4 regions of the Eisenbergiella massiliensis genome follow, and region 1 is predicted to be linked to each of the others. Evidence: predicted binding sites of a transcription regulator. Region 1 holds the regulator's gene; each other region holds the start of a gene.

The links. Region 1 encodes NrdR, which represses ribonucleotide reductase genes. Its sites were predicted from a motif close to CACAANATNTTGTG; they were not measured.
Region 2: the regulator NrdR is predicted to act here: its motif matches at 1,649-1,662, upstream of nrdD (anaerobic ribonucleoside-triphosphate reductase).
Region 3: the regulator NrdR is predicted to act here: its motif matches at 1,957-1,970, upstream of DXC51_RS05765 (ribonucleoside triphosphate reductase).
Region 4: the regulator NrdR is predicted to act here: its motif matches at 2,108-2,121, upstream of DXC51_RS12575 (ribonucleoside-diphosphate reductase subunit alpha).

The regions. Positions count from the first base shown of each region.
Region 1 is NZ_QVLV01000032.1:14-3,149, reverse strand. It holds gene DXC51_RS26405 (ABC transporter substrate-binding protein) at 1-298, opposite strand, end outside; gene DXC51_RS29350 (hypothetical protein) at 1,053-1,304, shown strand; gene nrdR (transcriptional regulator NrdR) at 1,291-1,746, opposite strand; gene DXC51_RS26390 (YlmC/YmxH family sporulation protein) at 1,921-2,154, opposite strand; gene sigG (RNA polymerase sporulation sigma factor SigG) at 2,245-3,024, opposite strand.
Region 2 is NZ_QVLV01000012.1:34,108-37,243, forward strand. It holds gene nrdD (anaerobic ribonucleoside-triphosphate reductase) at 1-1,374, opposite strand, end outside; gene DXC51_RS17130 (pyridoxal phosphate-dependent aminotransferase) at 1,805-2,974, opposite strand; gene DXC51_RS17135 (helix-turn-helix transcriptional regulator) at 3,001-3,136, opposite strand, start outside.
Region 3 is NZ_QVLV01000003.1:123,868-127,003, forward strand. It holds gene DXC51_RS05765 (ribonucleoside triphosphate reductase) at 1-1,796, opposite strand, end outside; gene DXC51_RS05770 (tetratricopeptide repeat protein) at 2,041-3,090, opposite strand.
Region 4 is NZ_QVLV01000007.1:253,211-256,346, reverse strand. It holds gene DXC51_RS12575 (ribonucleoside-diphosphate reductase subunit alpha) at 1-1,927, opposite strand, end outside; gene DXC51_RS12570 (MarR family winged helix-turn-helix transcriptional regulator) at 2,353-2,817, shown strand; gene DXC51_RS12565 (ABC transporter ATP-binding protein) at 2,814-3,136, shown strand, end outside.

The DNA.
Region 1 (3,136 bases):
GGGTAAAAGTGTAGGTGGTTGCATCTTCCGATATCCGATAATCACTCGCCACCGCCGGCTGCAGCTCGCCGCTGCTGTCCGGCTTAACAAGTCCTTCGTACAGGTTGAACAATACCTCTTCAGTTCCTGCCGCCACCGCTTTGTGGGGGTCAAGACTGTCTTCAATGTCCTGAGGTATGCCAATCGTTATCTGAGAAGAGTCCTCACCTGCCTTATCACCTGAGCATGCGCTCAGTGCAATAGTTAGTGTTGTGAACACTAAAGTCAAAAGAAACCTTTTCAAAGCCTTTGTCTTCATGTGTTTTTCCTTTCTCTCTCAGCACTTTTCCGACTGGGCGTGAAAAGTACCTTTTCTTTATTTAGTTTTACCGCCCTATTGTATACAAAAATAAGTTAAAAAGCAAGAAAAATTTCAGGCATGGGATAATTCGTTGGCGTGGGGGGGCCATCCCGTCTCTGTTTTGGGGGCCGGACTGCCGGGGGAGCCTCTGCTGTTGCTTACCGCTGGGGGGGCGGCATAGTTTTCTGTGCGGGCACGCTTTCGCTCGGTTAAAAACGCAGCGGTACTAACGACGCAGAGGACGCGTCGTAAGGACCGGCGTTTTTATACGACCCTTACAGAAAACTATGCCGCCCCCCCAGCGGTAAGCAACAGCAGAGGCTCCCCCGGCAGTCCGGCCCCCAAAACAGAGACGGGATGGCTCGCAACGCTCTACGTATTATGGCTCATGCGGTAAATTTTATTGTTGTATTTATTGTTGTAATAGAATATAGAGTAACTGTTCAGCAGGACAGCGGTTTGCGCTGATCGTAAGAAAGGGATTCAGGAGGGCTAAAATATGTCGCCAAAGGAGATTTTGGATGGATTTTAGCTGTAACTGTGAGGGGCAGCGGACAGTTTTACGAAATAGAAAGGAGAAGGGCGTGGAAATGGAACGTTGTAAAAAATCCTCTGTGGCTTGGGCGGCACGGAGGATTTTTTGTAGTGGTGTATTGGAATATAGGTTTTTTTAGGATTTTACGATTTTGTTGTATTTAATGGTGAAATAGAATTGGATGAGGGTGCTGATGAGGACGAAAATCAGGTCCCAGCCGGTGATGAAGTAGATCCATTGTTTTGCGGTTTGGAACCAGGGGGTCTGTTCGAAGAATTTGCCGCCGAAAAAGATGAAGAGGAGGAAAAGGACGGCTATGAAGAGGAAGGTCAGTCTCCATTTATTGGCTTTGTCTACTTTTGCCCTGGCGGCGGTGAGTTTTTGTTTTTTTTCTTCGGTCATGGTTTTCTCTTTCTTATTTTGTGGTGATTACTTTTTTGAGTTCATCCATAAAGGTGTTGATGTCTTTGAATTCCCTGTATACGGAGGCAAAACGGACGTAGGCAACGGCATCCAGGCTTTTGAGTCTGTCCATTACCAGTTCGCCTATGACCTGGCTGGGGATTTCTTTTTCTTCCTTGTTAAAGATCTCTGTCTCCACTTCGTCTACCAGGCGTGTGATCTGGTTGGCGCTGACGGGTCTTTTGTGGCAGGCGCGGAGTACGCCGGCTTCTATTTTGGATCGGTCGTAGGTTTCCCTGTTGTTGTCTTTTTTGATGACTATGAGGGGAATGGTTTCTATCTTTTCGTAGGTGGTGAAGCGTTTGCCGCATTCATCGCATACGCGGCGTCTTCTGATGGAGTTGTTTTCATCAGCAGGTCTGGAGTCGATGACTCTTGTGTTGTCGTGGCCGCAAAATGGACATTTCATAATTTAAACCTCCGAATGCCCGCAAAAAGGCACTTTATTTTTACTTATTATAACGAAGGTTTGGTTTTATGTCAACTTAGGAACTGGTGTTCGGATATTAGGCGCAGGAACAGCGTTTTTGGGCGCAAAAAAAGACGGGCATGGGTGTTTTTTGTCCGTCTTTTTTCAGCCGGGTTATTCCGGCAAATCTACAATTATAATATCGGGGCCGATCTGCTTGATATCGTTGTAGCAGATTACATGATCCGTGTCACAGGAAAAAAAGGATTTCCATTTGGCTCCGCCGGGTACGATCAGTTTGCAGATGCAGCCGCTGCACTGGTCGAATTCAAAATCCGTCACATGTCCCAGCTTTCTGCAGTCTCTGAGATTTATGACTTCCTTGCATTTCAGCTCTGAAAAAAGCATATCCGTCTCCCTGTCCGCTTGGCGCGTGGTCTTTTACTGTTATTATATGCTTTTTCATTTTTTCGGTCACATTTTTCAATCGGGTGGTTTTCAGGCGCTGAGGTAATTTTTCATCACCTTGAGGGCGTTTTTTTCAAGCCTTGACACCTGTGCCTGGGAAATGCCGATGATTTCCGCTACCTCCATCTGGGTTTTTCCTTCGAAAAAGCGGAGGGAAATGATTTCATATTCTCTGTCGTTCAGTTTTTTCATGGCTTCACTGAGGGAAAGGTGCTCCACCCAGGTTTCTTCTTTATTTTTTTTATCGCTGATCTGATCCATGACATAGAGGGTGTCGCCGCCGTCGGTGTAGACCGGCTCATAAAGGCTCATGGGATTCTGGATGGCGTCCAGGGCGTACACAACGTCTTCCTTGGGAATCCCGATTTCCGTTGCCACTTCGGCAATGGTGGGTTCCTTCTGGTTTTGCTTCATGAGGTTTTCTTTTGCGTAAATTGCCTTGTAAGCCGTGTCCTTCAGTGATCTGCTCACACGGATGGCGTTGTTGTCTCTCAGGAATCTCCGGATTTCCCCGATAATCATGGGAACCGCATAGGTACTGAATTTCACGTTCAGCGTGGAGTCAAAGTTGTCAATGGCCTTGATCAGTCCGATACAGCCTATCTGGAACAGATCGTCCACATTTTCATTGCTGTTGGAAAACCGTTTGATCACGCTGAGCACCAGCCGCAGGTTTCCTTTGATATACTGCTGTCTGGCTTCCTCATCCCCTTCTTTTATCCGCTCAAACAGCTGCGTTTTTTCTTCATTGGTAAGCACCGTAAGCTTTGAAGTATTTACCCCGCATATTTCCACCTTATTCAGTGCCATTGCCGAATCCTCCTGCTCTCATTTTCTACTAAAGAGAATTCTCACAATTCCTGCCAATTATACCATGTAAAAAATACAAAATATGGAAGAGGGGGAGGAGTCTGAGGGTTCG
Region 2 (3,136 bases), on a different contig from region 1:
CACCTCATAAAAATCCTTGCTTTCCTGTCTTGCCTTGGCAAGGATCATGGGCAGATGGAGGGAAACCGCGCCGATATTGAAACGGCCCACAAACACAGGTTCGTCCTTTTCATCCGCAGGATGCATGCCGCCCCTGACATACCAGGGGGAAAGGAAGGCGCGGCAGCCCATGGGGGATACGATTTTGCCGTATTTTTTATACATGCTGGCCACATAGCCTTCTCCGGTCAGGCTGAGCCAGTCGGGATACATGGTTTTGGCGGAGCACCTTACCCCTTCCTCAAACACATCCTCCAGCGGTTTTCCGGGGCCATGCAGGTTTTCATCATAGAGGAAAACAATCTTGGGGAAGAGCACCGGCTTCCTGAAGCCATCCTTTCCCTGTCCCTCCCGGCGCACCTTCAGCATGGAAACGGTGGCAAGCTTCGCAAAACGTCCGGTTCCCGTGCCCGCAGTCACTGTGATGAACGGATAATCCCCGCGGCTACTGGCCACGGTGTTGAATTTATATTCCCAGCCCTGGAAACCCTGCTCCATTTCCTTGACCACATCTGCATAGGCCACTTCTTCCGCTTTTTCTTCCGGGACACCCAGCGCCAGATATTTTTTCATATCCCGGTCAAAGGATTTCTGCGCATAAGGCTCCAGTATCAGATCCACGCTGGGCACCGTAAAGCCGCCGTACTGCTGGCTGGCGGCGCTCAGGACAATATCGCCGATAACGTCAAAGGCCACATCCAGGGTTTTCGGTTCGTTGTACCAGATATTTCCCATTTCAAAGCCGCCGGACAGGACGTTTTGTACATCGAACAGGCAGCAGTTCATGGTATCCCTTCTTGCGCTCATATCATGCACATAAATATAACCGTCCCTGCAGGCCTGGATTTCTTCCGTTGTCATAAAAAACTTCTGGTACAGCTCCTTGTTGAGCTGGTTGAAAATAAGGCTTCTCTTCGTGGAAACCAGGGCGGAATCCGTATTGGCGTTTTCCTTGTCGCCGATATACATGATGGACTGGCTCTTCTTGTACACATCGTCCAGCATACGGACAAAATCCTGCTTATAATTCCGGTAGTCCCTGTAGCTTTTGGCCACGATGGGCTTAACCTCCTCCAGGGCGCTCTCCACAATATTGTGCATCACAGGAATAGGAATCTCACTGCATTCCAGCTCATCCACCTTTTCAATGACATAGCTGCAGATTCTTCTCTTTTCTTCATCCGTAAATTTGGTAAGGGCGCGGTAAGCGCTTTTTCCCACCGCATTTATCACCTTCTGCACATTGAAGGACTCCCTTGTCCCGTCCTTCTTTACCACCTTTACATCCAGCTTTGTCTGGTATTCTTTTCCGTAATCCTGCTCTTCATTCTCCATAAGCCCTTGTACCGTATTCTCCATTTCTTCTCCTATCTGCTCCGTTGGGGCGCGTCTTTCCCGTTACTGTCAGCGCAAAAGCGGGAAAAAAATCCGGTTGCTGGAATGCGGTACGTGACGGGCACCGTACACGTTCTGCCTTTTCCCTCATCCGGTTTGCGGTATGCGTTGTCAGTTATGTAGTATAAAAGGATAGTTATGCAGCTACTGTATTCCTTCAAACACCTTCAAGCACTGCAAAAATACTATATCCTGCCAAATATACATTTCTTACCACTATATCTAGTGGCAGATATCAGTATAAAGGAATCCGGCCTCTCTGTCAATGCCTGTCGGAGGATTTTCCGCTTTTCATTTTTCTTCCCGCAACAGCCCGGATAGCCAAACTGCTGCTTCTCCTTTCCCTGTCCCGATATCTGCCTTTCTCCTGTTATCTGGAAAGGATTCCGCTCCTTCTGACTGCTTCCACAGCCTCCCTGATTGTCTCCACAGGCAGGGTGAGGGCGAAACGTACATGTCCTTTTCCCAGCTCGCCGAAGCTGCTTCCCGGCGTACACAGCACGCCTGTTTTCTCCATAAGCTCCATGACGAATGCGGTATCGTCTTCAAAACCTTCCGGTACAGGCGCCCAGGCAAACATGGTGCCTTCGCTGTCCGGCACATTCCAGCCGATGGAACGAAAGCCGCCGCACAGGGCATCCCTTCTTTTCCTGTATTCCTCACACTGGAGAAGCACAGGCTCGTCCGGCCCGGTCAGCGCTGCAATGGCTCCGTACTGCACAGGCAGGAAGGTTCCGTAGTCAATCTGGGAACGCAGCTTTTTGAAGTTCTGCACCAGCTCCCTGTTTCCGGTAAGGAAGCCCATCCTGGCCCCCGTATAGTTATAGGATTTGGAAAGGGAATAGAATTCCACGCAAACTTCCTTTGCCCCCGGAATGGAAAGAATGGAAATCCCCTGCCTTCCGTCATAAATGATATCCGAATAGGCGTTATCATGGATGATGACCAGTTCATGTGCCTTCGCCCAGGGAATCAGTTCCTCGTAAAAAGAATGGGGGGCGCATTTACATATGGGGTTCATCGGATAGGAAACTATCATAAACTTTGCTTTATCCGCCGTTTCCCCCAACGCCTCCAGATCGGGCAGCCAGTGGTTTTCCTCCGTTAAGGGATAGGTTACCAGCTTCGCTCCCGCCAGAGACGGCCCGATGGCAAAAATCGGATAGCCCGGATCCGGCACGAGGACAATATCACCTTCATCGCAGAGGGAAAGGCCCACGTGGGCGATTCCTTCCTGGGAACCATAGACGGACATGATTTCCTCCGGCTCCAGCTGCACGCCGTAGCGTTTCTGATAGCGGCTGATCACCGCGTCCGTCAGCTCCGGCAGATCCCGAAGCGCATATTTATAATTTTCAGGCTTTCCCGCCGCGCTCACCACTGCGTCGATGATCCTCTGCTGCGGCTTGAAATCCGGCGTTCCCACGGAAAGGTTATACACCTTTCTCCCCTGCCGCTCCAGTTCATTTTTCTTTTCATTTAATACCTGAAAAATACCTTCCTCATAATCCTTCATTCTGGATGCAAAATGAAGCTCCATGTCTTCCTCCTGTCTGCCGTTCCCTGTTATGCTTCCTCAAAACGGCCTTCCTCATACAGTTTGTTTATTTTTTTAAGATATTCTTTGTATTCCTCAACCACATCCGGCGGCCCGGTAAGCCTGGCCTGGATTCCAAGGCCTGTCAACCACCCGAAAAACTGT
Region 3 (3,136 bases), on a different contig from region 1:
GCATGGAATACGGTGCCTGAGGTGTAAAGCGTCTGGATTTCATCCTGGATATCCAGCGCGTCAAAAATATCAACGGTATAGTCAACCGGAAGATGGGAGGAATTGGTGTAATAAGGCGTATCTCCCTGATTTCCTGCGGTTTTGATTCCGGGCCATCTTTTCCTGTCATGCTTTGCCAGACGGTAGGTGGTGCTTTCCGCAGGAGTTGCTTCCAGATTGTAAAGATCGCCGTACTCCTCCTGATAGTCGGCAAGGCGTTCCCTCATATGGTTCAGCACTTCCTTGGTAAAATCCTGTGTATGTTTGCTGGACATATCCTCACGCAGCCAGTTCGCGTTCAGGCCGACCTCGTTCATTCCGATGAGGCCGATGGTTGAAAAATGATTGTCAAAATTTCCAAGATATCTCTTTGTATAAGGATACAGGCCTTCATTCAGCAGCCTGGTGATCACCTGTCTCTTGATTTTCAGGGAACGGGCGGAAATATCCATCATCTTATCCAGACGTCTGTAAAAATCTTCTTTATCAGCGGCCAGATAGGCAATACGGGGCATATTAATAGTAACCACGCCCACGCTTCCGGTGCTCTCGCCGGAGCCAAAGTAGCCGCCTGTTTTCTTTCTCAGCTCACGCAGATCCAGGCGGAGACGGCAGCACATGGAGCGCACGTCGCTGGGCTGCATGTCGGAATTGATATAATTACTGAAATACGGGGTGCCGTACTTAGCAGTCATTTCAAAAAGGAGCCTGTTGTTTTCCGTATCGGACCAGTCAAAATCCCTGGTGATGGAGTAGGTGGGAATCGGATACTGGAAGCCTCTGCCGTTGGCGTCGCCTTCGATCATGATTTCGATGAAAGCCTTGTTCACCATATCCATCTCCGGCTTGCAGTCCTTGTATTTGAAATCCATTTCTTTGCCGCCCACAATGGCAGGCAGCTCCGCCAGGTCATCCGGCACGGTCCAGTCCAGCGTGATGTTGGAGAAGGGCGCCTGCGTTCCCCAGCGGCTGGGGGTATTGACCCCGTAAATAAAGGATTCAATGCATTTCTTCACTTCCGGATAGGTCAGGTTGTCAGCCTTCACAAAAGGGGCAAGGTAGGTATCAAAGGAAGAAAAAGCCTGCGCACCCGCCCATTCGTTCTGCATGATTCCCAGGAAGTTAACCATCTGGTTGCAGAGCACGGAAAGATGTGCCGCAGGAGCCGAAGTGATTTTCCCGGTGATTCCGCCCAGGCCCTCGGTGATCAGCTGCTTTAAGGACCAGCCCGCGCAATATCCGGTAAGCATGGAAAGATCATGGATATGGATGTCCGCATTCCTGTGTGCCTCGGCAATTTCCTCGTCATATATTTCAGAAAGCCAGTAATTTGCAGTTACAGCGCCGGAGTTGCTTAAAATAAGACCTCCCACCGAGTAGGTGACGGTGGAATTTTCCTTCACGCGCCAGTCTTCTACCTTCACATAGCTGTTCACTACGTCCTTGTAATCCAGGATAGTGGACTTCATATTACGCATTTTCTCACGCTGCTTGCGGTAAAGGATATAAGCCTTGGCTACTTCTGTGTAGCCCGCCTGCTCCAGAATCTTTTCCACGCTGTCCTGGATATCCTCCACATGCACCGCTGAGTCCTTTACTTTATCCTGAAAATCTGCGGTAACACGCAGCGCCAGCAAATCAATAATGTCGTTGCTGAATTCCATACCTGTGGCGTTAAATGCCTTCATAATGACATCATTGATCTTCGTGAGCGTAAAGTCTGCCGTATCGCCGTTTCTCTTAATTACATGGAACATATTGCTTCCCCCTCTGTGATTTTACTGCTTTCCTTTAACATGTTCATCAGTCCTTTATGCTTAAAAATAGCAAGTGTCCATCCTTTCCGGATGAACACTTGCCCCCTTATCGGGCGTTGGAATCATTGTATCACCATTCCCAGGTGAAGTCAATGGACAACACAACATATTGTATTAGTGGTAAAATCTTGACATAAATGTAGTGCAAAATGACACCGGAGGCGTTCTCCGGTGTCTGAATATTTTACCGTGTCTGAAGGAATTCGTACTCTCTCTGGGCCTTTGCGTCATCCGGATAGGTACTGATATATTTCTGCATCAGTACGGTTGCCTGTTTAAAATCTCCCAGATATTCGTACGCCACAATTTCATTAAATTTGAGCACCTGCATCAGCTCGTTGCCCTCAATTGCAATCCCCGCCTGAAAGGCATTCAGCGCCGCTTCGTATTCACCGATTTTCAAATCGCACAGCCCCAGCTGGTTATATATCTGCGCGTCCGGCGTATTGCTCAGGTAATTGCTGTACACACTTGCCGCATAGTTATAATCGCCCAGCTTTTCATAGGTCTGTCCCAGCAGGCTTACCACATCCACACCGGCGTTGGAATCCTTTGCCTTTTCCAGGCTGTTCCTCGCGCTGTTGTAATCTCCCAGGTAAAAGCTCATCCTGCCCCGGTTATAATCACTCAGTTTCTTATCGTCGTTGTCAAGAACCGTCTGCAGATACCCTTCTCCCAGCTCCTGCAGCCCGTTTTCCGCACAGCTGCAGAAAATGTTAATCCGCATGTCGTAATCCTGCGGCTCAATTTCCACCGCCTTGTCAAAGTCAGCTTTCGCCGCCTCCTGGTCACCCTGTTCGATCTCGATGACCCCTTTCAGGTAATACGCCGTTTTTTCCTTGGGGCGAAGCGCCGTAATCGAATCGTAGACAGCCTTGGCCTTATCAAGCTCACCCAGCTTGTAATAAGCAGTGGCCAGATAATAATTGATATCAAAATCCATCTGCTCCACATTAAAGTCACTGTAGCTGAGCGCCTTTTCCAGATACTCCGCCGCCTTGTCGTATTCAGTAAGCCCCATATAGGCAAGTCCCTGTCCCCGGTAGGAAAGCCTTGCATCCTCCTTATTCAGCAGCGCCGCGTCAAAACACTTCAGCGCCTCCTCATAATTCAGCTGCTCAATCAGCTTCATGCCCTGGTCGATATTCTCCTGCTTACCTGTCCCGCAGGCCGGCAGCACTGCCATACACAGACTGCATAGAAGAACCATGGTCATATATTTTAACTTTATCATATTTACCTGCGCACCTGTAAATTTCCGTTGCTGTTCCTTGTCACAG
Region 4 (3,136 bases), on a different contig from region 1:
GCTGTTCACTTTCCCAGGGAATCTGACGCTTGGCCAGCATATGGTGATAGCCGCTGACGCCCAGGCCAATGCTGCGGTAACGGCGGTTGGTCAGTTTGGCATAGGGCAGGGCATAAAAATTCAGATCGATCACATTGTCCAGGGCGCGCACTGCGGTGGCTACCACATCAGAAAGGCAGGCGTCGTTTTCCACAGGAAGATTACCCAGGGAGAGGCTTGCCAGGTTGCAGACAACAAAATCCCCGGGGCGGGTTGTGGTGACGATGACGGTATCCCCGTTTTCTGATTTGATTTCTGTACTGACGGTCTCGATGGGAGACATGTTCTGCGCTATTTCCGTACACAGATTGGAGCAGTAAATCATGCCCCGGTGGCTGTTGGGGTTGGCGCGGTTTACGATATCCCGGTTGAACGTAAAAGGAGTTCCGGTTTCTACCGCTGATTTCAGAATCAGGCGGACGATTTCCTTCAGGGAAATGACGCGTTTGGAAATACGGGAGTCCTGAATGCATTCCAGATAGCGTTTTTCCCATTCCCCGCCATAATAGTCTTCCAGGGAGTAGCCCCTTACGGTGAGTATCTCATGGGGACACATGAGATACCAGTCCTGATTCAGATCCTCCTTCGCCATTTTCCAGAACAGGTCGGGATAGCAGACCGCGGGAAAAATATCATGGGCTTTCATACGGTCATCCCCATTATTGGTGCGCAGCTGCAGGAATTCAGGCAGATCCCGGTGCCAGGCGTCCAGATAGACCGCAGCCGCTCCCTGTCTCATGCCCAGCTGATCCACAGCCACAGCGGTATCGTTTACCAGCTTAATCCAGCGGATGACGCCGCCTGCCGCACCTACAAAGCCGCGGATGGAGCTTCCGGTGGCGCGCACCTTTCCAAAGTACAGCCCCATACCGCCCCCGAATTTGCTGACCTGGGCAAAATTATCCACACTGCGGTAAATTCCATCCAGGCTGTCAGGCACCGTGTCAATGAAGCAGCTGGAAAGCTGATGGTAAGGCTTACGCGCATTGGAGAGGGTGGGAGTTGCCATAGTCACCTCCATACGGCTGAGGCAGTCATAGAATTTTCTGACCCAGATAAGCCGGTTCTGTTTTTCCTTCATGGCCAGGTGGAGCGCGATGCCAAGGAACATTTCCTGGGGCGTTTCCAGAAGAATATGGTGCTTCGTGCGGATGCAGTACCGCTTGAGGAGCAGATCCAGACCTGCGTAGGTGAACAGCTCATCCCGGCTGTCATCCAGAAACAGCGCCGCTTCCTCAATTTCCTCCCGGCTGTACTGTTCTAAAATATAGCTTCCATACAAGCCCTGATCGGTGAGATAGCGCAGCTTTTCATAAAAGCAGGTAATGCGCGCCTCTTCCATGCGTGCATCGATGGCCTGGCGGCTCTGGTAATTGAGAAGCCTGGCGGCAATGAACTCCCAGCGCGGGGCTTCCTGGGTAGTCAGCTCCACGGCAGCTTTTATGAGAGCGGACAGCTTTTCCTCCGGCTTCATGTCAGGTTTGGAAAAAGCGGTGTACTTGGCGGAAAGATGCAGGAGGGAATACTCCTCCTGGGGAAAATCCTTCTGTATTTTTCTGAAAACCTGTTCCAGCTTCCTGTCGGAGGCGGACTGGCTGAGGGCGGCCCTGGCATCCCGGAGAAGGGAACGCTTCTGGCGGTAGAGAATATAATTTTTCGCTTCCGCAAAAAAGCCCTGTTCCATCAGAGTACGCTCCACCTGATCCTGGATGCCTTCCACGCTGGTGATATTCTGTTCGGAAAGCCCTTCCTCTACGGCATGAAGCAGATCCGCCATAACGGAGGGGGCGGGATTACTTCCGGTACTTTCAAATGCCTTTTTCATGGCGGTAATGATTTTATGGCCGTCATAGGTTTCGCTGCGGCCGTTGCGCTTTGTGATTTCCATTTCTGTCTCCTTTAAACGGGACCGCCTGGTAAAAAAATTCCGGCGGCCGGCGGTTTTTTTATGTATGATTGCTTAAAACCATATCTGGTGTGGCAGGCTCCGGCCGCTGCTGCAGATAGCGGACTGAGATAGCTGCAGCACTAAAAGTAGTGTTTTCTTTGCCGAATTGAGTCCATTATATACTATATCTAGTTCAAATACAAGAACGATTCCTAATATTGTTTATCACAGGCTGCAGCTATCTGTTCTTTCCATGTTATTATTGGAGATATGCTTGACTTTTATTATAGTTATAATTAAAATTATTAACTAGATAACTATTAATTAGTTTAAGGGTTAACACATTAACTTTAACCTTTGCCAGGAGAAACTGGCAGACTAATGGAGAAAAGGAGGGGCCGTGCAGGAGCGGCGGCCGGAAAAAGATGGAAAGAAAGGAATTGGCGCACAATTCAATAAGGATGTTCCGCAGGGTGGATACCATGCTGCGGCGTTATCTGGACAGGAAGGTCTGCCATACGGGGGTGTATCCCACGCAGCACAGGCTTTTAATGGAGCTGTACAGGAATCCCAACTGCTCCCAGGTGGGATTGGCGGAGAAGTTTGATGTTTCGGCGGCCGCTATAGCAGTGTCTTTGAAGAAGCTGGAAAAGGGAGGCTATATTACCCGGCTGGCGGATGAAGCCGACAATCGAATCAACCAGGTAAGCGTGACGGAAAAGGGGAAGGAGGTCATCCATAAAAGCTTTCTTATTTTTGAGGAGACGGACCGGTGCTTTTTTGATGGCTTTACGGATGAAGAAATGGCGCAGTTTTTGGATTTTATGGAACGGGCTTATAAAAATATGGCAGATGAGAACAGCCGCCTGGACGGGGAGGACAGTAAATGAAACGGTATCTGAAGTACGTGAAGCCCTACTGGTATGCGTTTATTTTAGGGCCGATTCTTATGATTACAGAGGTGGCCGGTGAGGTTATCCTGCCTGCCTATATGGCCAGGATTATCAATGTGGGCGCGGCCAACCGGGATGTGCCCTATATTATCGGAACGGGGCTGACGATGATCGCCATTGCTTTCATTATGATGGGCGGCGGGATCGGCGGGGCCTGGTTTGCTTCCAAGGCATCCATCAGCTTCGGCGCCGATCTGCGGAATGACTGTTTTAAAAAGGTGCAGAAGTTTTCCTTTGCAAATATTGATGCTTTTTC